Regions from separate parts of the Halomonas sp. 5021 genome, predicted to be linked through region 2. Evidence: predicted binding sites of a transcription regulator. Region 2 holds the regulator's gene; each other region holds the start of a gene.
The links. Region 2 encodes PhoB, which activates phosphate uptake and scavenging genes when phosphate is short. Its sites were predicted from a motif close to TGTCATANNNNTGTCANA; they were not measured.
Positions count from the first base shown of each region.

Region 1 (2,269 bases), on a different contig from region 2:
CCGCCACCATAACGCCTATAACGAAGTTGCGCGTCCAAATATAGTCGCTTGATGACTGCTGGTTATTGGCGGCGGCTTGGGCGCTGTTAAGGTCGATAAGGCCCTGAATCGCCGTGAGCACTTTAGGGTATTCAGCACGTAGCGTGGTGGTGGCTATCTCTCTGGCGGCGTCATAATCATTGCCAATCATTGCCGCGTTAATATCGTCAATACCGGCACGCAGACTGGCTAGCGACACGATAAAGCTTTCGGCTATTGCACGCTCTTGATCACCAGAAACACGCTCAGGGAAGTAATCATTCCAGGCGGCGTCGATAATGGCATCGTTCTCCGCAACCTCTTGTTTCGTTGTTATAGCAGATGCCGGGGTTCGATCACGCTGCTCGGCCGTTATCTTTACCCGGTTGCCGAGCAGTGCTTGGTTGACCTTAATAAGATCACCCAAGGTGAGTACGTTCCCCTCATAAGTACTGTTGAGGGCATCGTTGGTTTTGCTGAGACTGTAGAGACCGATAATACCGACAACAATTAACATTAAGATGCACGCGCCTAAACTCACGGCAAGCCGCAGTTTAACGCTTCGATTCAGAAGTAGCATGGGGGGATCTCGTGAAAGCCCGCAGCGCGTTGCATTGGGCAGGTGGAAGCCATCTCGGTAACTTCAAGTGTTTAGGCCCAACGCATCTTGATACCAAGCAAAATGCATTATCGGCACGCGCACAGAAACATTAAATTTTTTTAACTTATAAAGCGCCAATTTCTTATGTCATTACATGCTGCCCGCCCCCTTTGATGGTCATTAACTTATCATCTGCATGACACAGCTTTGTCACCTAGGAGCGCTAACGTTGCATTGTGAGTCACAATCAAGTGAGCTCATACATTGCAGAAGGTGATCCAATGGAGCCTGTTCAATTCTCTGACTTAATGCTCCGCATCGAGAAAATGGGGGTGACATATCCTGGGAATGTTCTCGCACTCCGACCCACCACCGTTGATTTCCACAAAGGCGAGTTTACGGTTCTACTCGGTCTTTCCGGTGCAGGTAAATCTACGTTACTGCGCTCCCTCAACCACTTGGTGCGGCCCAGCACCGGCAAAGTGATCTCGGCTGAACTAGGTGCGCTCGAAACCATTACTACGGTACGCCGCCATCGGTGCAAAACCGCCATGGTTTTCCAGCATCATCAGCTCATTGAACGCCACACGGCACTCCAGAATGTGCTGATGGGTCGGCTTGCTTACCACAGCACCTGGCGCAGTTTGTTTCCGCTACCCAGGCAGGAACAGGAGCTTGCCCTGCACTGCCTGGATCGCGTAGGCCTGGCTGAGAAGGCGCTTACCAGGGTCGATCAGCTTTCCGGAGGGCAGCAGCAGCGCGTGGGCATTGCGCGTGCCTTGGCGCAGCAGCCCGCCATGATCCTGGCGGACGAGCCAGTGGCCAGCCTTGACCCGGCAACCTCTGAGCGAGTGCTTACATTATTGCGAGACATATGCCGTGAAGATGGTATTACCGCCATTATTTCACTGCACCAGCTGGAATATGCCCAGCGGTTTGCTGACCGCATTATTGGTTTAGCGAATGCCCAAATCGTTTTCGATGCAGCCCCGGCACAGTTACAGCAATGCCACCTGGATGAGATTTACCACGGTGCGCCAGGGGTTTTACCCGAAGCCGATGAAACCACCAACCCCAACCCTCAATCCGCGAATACCACTTCGATAAAACTGGAGATTGCACAATGAAACCGCTATTCAGCTTTTTCTTCGCTATCTGTCTTATGGCTGGAATGACCGTGTCGGCCTTAGCTGCGGATCCTGATCCAAATCCAGACCTGTTAAAAGTCGCACTGCTCCCTGATGAAAACGCTTCTGAACTGATCAAACGCAACCAGCCATTGAAAGACTATCTTGAAAGCACGCTTGGCAAAGAAATTGAGCTAATTGTCACTACAGATTACTCCTCCATGATCGAAGCCATGCGTTTTGGTCGCATCGACCTCGCCTACTTCGGGCCCCTCTCCTATGTGATGGCAAAAAGCAAAAGCGAGATCGAACCCTTTGCGGCCATGATTGTGGATGGCAAGCCCACCTACCGCTCCATCATTATTGCCAATGTCGATTCCGGCGTTGAGTCTTATGCCGATATCGAGGGCATGAAGATGGCCTATGGCGACCGAGCCTCCACTTCAAGCCACCTGATTCCCAAAACCGTGTTGCTTGAATCGGCTGGTTTGGAAGCAGGAGAGGACTATGAAGCCCATTTTGT
Region 1 is NZ_JAXOVU010000009.1:97,971-100,239, reverse strand. It holds gene R3F64_RS14420 (methyl-accepting chemotaxis protein) at 1-598, opposite strand, end outside; gene phnC (phosphonate ABC transporter ATP-binding protein) at 901-1,746, shown strand; gene phnD (phosphate/phosphite/phosphonate ABC transporter substrate-binding protein) at 1,743-2,269, shown strand, end outside.
Region 1: the regulator PhoB is predicted to act here: its motif matches at 817-834, upstream of phnC (phosphonate ABC transporter ATP-binding protein).

Region 2 (2,269 bases):
ATAGCCCGATAACACGGTTAACGGTGTGCGCAGCTCATGGGAGACGTTGGCAACGAAGTCGCGGCGCATCTGCTCTAGCTGATGCAAGCGCGTAATATCGCGCGCCATGACCAGGCGCTCGTCGTCACCATAAAGGGTAATCTGGTACTGCAAAATGCGACGCTCATCGATCGGCGACGTGAGCGTCAGCGGCTCACTGTAGTCGCGGGCGTTGAAATAGCTGATGAACCGCGGGTCGCGAAGCAGATTGGTAATATGTTGTCCACGGTCGTGAGCGGTTTGTAGCCCCAGCATATTGCTGGCAGCGCTGTTCCACCACTCCAGGTCGCCGTGACGGTCGAGCATCACCACGCTATCGCGCATGGCTTCCGAGGATTCTTGAATGCGGGCAAGCGTCGAGCGGAGACGGCCCTGGGTAATCCGTTGGCTTTTCTGATATCGGTACAAACGATCAAACAATTCGCCCCACAGTCCTCCTGCGGCCGGCGGTTCATCCTGCGGGCGTTGCGTCAGCCAGCGGTAAGCGGCGCGCAATTGCCGCAAGTGGTAGACCAGACACATCGCGAAGCCACCGGCCAACCCCAGGCCCGGCAGGCCAAGTAGCCATCCCAGGCAGATGCCGAGTGCCGCCCAACCTAGCAAACGCCAAAGCTCACGGCTCCACAAACGCACGGTTAAGCTCGAGCGGAGAAGCGGTAGCCCGTACCGCGTACCGTTTGGATCAAGTTCTGATGTCCGTCGCCCAGGGCTTTGCGTAGCCGACGAATATGAACATCCACAGTGCGCTCTTCCACGTACACATTACCGCCCCACACCTGGTCGAGTAACTGGCTACGTGTGTAGGCCCTTTCCTGATGGGTCATGAAGAATTGCAACAGCCGGTATTCGGTCGGCCCCATATCCAGCGCTTTACCGTAGGCACTTACCCGGTGGCCCACCGGATCAAGCAGCAACCCATTAATTTCGATGGGATCTTCCACGCCACGTGGGGTCGCACGACGCAGCACGGCCTTGAGGCGTGCCACGAGTTCACGGGGCGAAAACGGCTTGGTGATATAATCGTCGGCCCCCGCTTCAAGCCCCTGTATCTTATTGTCTTCTTCACCCTTGGCGGTGAGCATGATGATCGGCAGTTCGGCGGTGGTTTCCTCGCGCTTGAGGCGCCGAGCCAACTCGATGCCGCTGGTACCGGGCATCATCCAGTCGAGCAATAGCAGGTCAGGCTGATGATCAACGACCATGGCGTGGGCATCCTGAGCGTTGTCCGCTTCAAGAACACGGTAGTCGGCCATTTCCAGCGCCACCGCGATCATCTCGCGAATGGATGCTTCATCATCGACGATCAAGACGGTCTTGGCGGTCATTCCAGAGCCTCACGGTGTCCGATAGAAAGTAATCCAGTGACAGGTACATGACGATCACACCATGACTTGATGACAATTCTATGACATTGACAGAGATTCGCCAGCCGTTGGCCACCAACTCAGCGCAATACCGGCAAACACCAGCAGGCCCGACCAGTGATTATTCAGAAACGCCAGAAAACAGGCATCCCGCTCACGGTGACGGATCAAGCGCTGCTGGTGAATAAACGTCGCCGCCATCCCCGCCAGGCCGAGCCAGAAAAAACCGCCCAGCCCGAGGCGCGCGCCCACCCAGGCCAGCAATGCCAGCGTGGCCAGCTGAAGCAGCCCGATCACCAGCCGGTCGGCATTACCCAGCAACACGGCCGTCGATTTAATGCCAATCTTGATATCGTCGTCACGATCAACCATGGCGTACTGGGTATCATAGCCAACCGTCCACAGCACATTGGCAAAGAACAGCAGCCATGCCTCTACCGGCACATGGCCAAGGACCGCACCGAACGCCATCGGAATCGCCCAGGAAAACGCCGCCCCTAGCACTACCTGGGGAAAATGCGTGTAGCGCTTCATGAACGGGTAGATAAACGCCAATACCACGCCGCCCACCGACAGCAACACGGTAAACCAATTGGTCAACAGCACCAGCATGAAGGCCGCCGTCACCAGCCCGATAAACAGCAGTTGGGCCTCGGTTTCACTGATCCGCCCGGTAGCCAGCGGGCGCTGTCGGGTACGTTTGACGTGGCCATCGACGTGACGATCGGCATAATCATTGACCACGCAGCCCGCTGCGCGCATGACGTATACCCCGGCGATAAAGATGAGCAGTACGTTGCGCCCGGGTACCCCTTCGCCGGCGACCCATAAGGCCCACAGCGTTGGCCACATCAGCAGCCAGGTAC
Region 2 is NZ_JAXOVU010000002.1:200,640-202,908, reverse strand. It holds gene phoR (phosphate regulon sensor histidine kinase PhoR) at 1-672, opposite strand, end outside; gene phoB (phosphate regulon transcriptional regulator PhoB) at 675-1,364, opposite strand; gene ubiA (4-hydroxybenzoate octaprenyltransferase) at 1,443-2,269, opposite strand, start outside.

Region 3 (2,269 bases), 290 kb from region 2:
CAGTGCGAAATAGACAGCTCGCTTGGCGAGGGTTTAGATGAAAGGTTTAGGTGAAAGCTTTGTGTGAACAGTTGGCGCGCTCTGCTATTTATACTAAGTGTTAGCTGCGATTTTTGTGTTGCAAAATAAGACGTGTTAAAGCAGCAAGTGTTGGTGTTAAATGCTTTATATGGGTTTAAATAGTGTCTAAAGGTCAATAAGGTAAATAATAGTGCGCTCAAAAACCTCCCGTTCAGGCGCTGAGCCTGATGATCAGGCGGCTGAACTGGACCGAACAGACCGGCGTATTCTCAAACTGCTGCAAGACGACGCCACACTCTCCAATGTGGCGCTGGCAGAGCAGGTGAGCTTGAGCCCAGCGGCCTGTTTACGCCGAGTGGAAAAGCTCAAACGGGACGGGGTGATCAGCCGGGTGGTGGCGCATCTAGACCCGGAGCAGCTACAGGCGGGGATGGTGGTGCTGATTGGCGTGGTGCTGGATCGCTCGACGCCGGAATCCTTCGCTGCCTTTGAAGAGGCGGCCCAGAAGGTATCCGGCTGTATGGAGTGCCATGTGGTCACCGGGGAATTCGACTACTTTATGCTGGTGCGCACCCGGGATAGCCAAAGCTTCAATAAATTGCATGCTGAGCAGTTACTCTACCTGCCCGGCGTGCGCCAGATCCGTTCGTTCATGGGGCTGCGTCAGGTTGTGTCGACCCATAAGGTGGTGGTTTAGCCCTGCTGTAGTCTTGGCTAAGGCGAGGAAGACGGCTCTGGCCGGGTGGCCAGCCAAAGGGCAATCAGCATCAGTAGGGCGATCACGCCCCAGCGCGTCCAGCCGGGGCCGAGCGACCAAGCCGTGATCAGTGCACTCAACGCGATCGTGCTGACGGCCGCCAATTTTCCGCGTCTGGAGATAGCCCGCTCCTGCTCCCAAGTGACCAGCAGTGGGCCCACATAGTGGCGGGAGCGGATCCAGGCCTCGAAGCGAGGCGACCCTTTGGAGGCGCAGTAAACGGCTATTAGCATAAAGACGGTGGTAGGCAGCAGGGGCAGAAAAATGCCGAGGACACCGATGCTAAAACTCAACCCTGCCAGCACGACCCACATGAGGCGGATCAGTCTCATTGTTGCTCCTGTTGGGCACGCTTCAATAACGTCATCGTGCTGAGTGTTGAATAAGTATGGGCTTATGTCACGGCTTTGCCACACAGACAATCTTCATATAAATGCAGGCACTCCGCCATCGTATTGTCATTTAGCTTCTTTAGTGTCTCCTAACGTTCAATCGTTGGCCTACAAACGATCAGGGGGAGACCACAATGAGTAAAGAGATCGAAGATCATCGCCTGTTTAACCAAAGCGGCAATCAACCTTTCGCCGAAGTATTGGCGCACCATGTATCCCGGCGCGATGTGATGCGCGGTGGTTTGAGCATGGCGGCTGCCTCGATGCTAAGCTTTGGCGGTGCGGCGCAAGCGCTTGCCTCCAGCGGCGCCCAAAAAACACCCCTGACGCTGGCGTTTGAGGCGGTTCAAGGATCACGCACCGATGCCGTGGTGGTGCCAGACGGTTACGTGGCCCAAGTCTTGGTGCCCTGGGGCACACCGTTAAGCGCGGGCGGCAGTTGGCAGCCCGACCAGCCAATGACCGCCGAGCGTCAGGCGGAAAGCGTGGGCATGCACCATGACGGCATGGCGGGGTTTGCCCTGGACGCTGACAGCGCCTCACGCCGTTTTGTTCTGGCACTCAACAATGAATATATCGACCAGTCGGCACTCTGGGCACCCCAGGGCGGCCCCACCAATGCGGATGAAGGGCAACGCCCGGCGGCGGAGTCGCGCACCGAGATCAATGCGCACGGTATCACCCTTGTCGAGGTTGAAAAAGACGCCAGCGGCCAATGGGCGCATGTGCCGGGCTCCCGCTATAACCGCCGCTTTACCAGCGCAACGGAAATGGATCTGGCTGGCCCCGTGGCGGGCAGTGACTATGTTAAAACTCACTTTTCGCCAGCAGGCACCCAAACCCGCGGTACCAATAATAACTGCGGTAACGGGGTAACGCCCTGGGGCACCTACATTGCCTGCGAAGAGAACTGGCCTAACGTCTTTGTTCACACCGGCGAGCGCTTCCAGGACGACGCCCGCATTGGTATTCCCACTGAACGCGGCCGCTATGCCTGGGAAACCTCGGCGGGTGATGCTTCTGAAGAGAACGATGAGTTTGCCCGCTTTGATATCACTCCACGCGGTGAGCGCGCCGAAGACGATTACCGTAACGAAGC
Region 3 is NZ_JAXOVU010000002.1:492,275-494,543, forward strand. It holds gene R3F64_RS05980 (Lrp/AsnC family transcriptional regulator) at 212-718, shown strand; gene R3F64_RS05985 (YbaN family protein) at 736-1,110, opposite strand; gene R3F64_RS05990 (PhoX family protein) at 1,305-2,269, shown strand, end outside.
Region 3: the regulator PhoB is predicted to act here: its motif matches at 1,176-1,193, upstream of R3F64_RS05990 (PhoX family protein).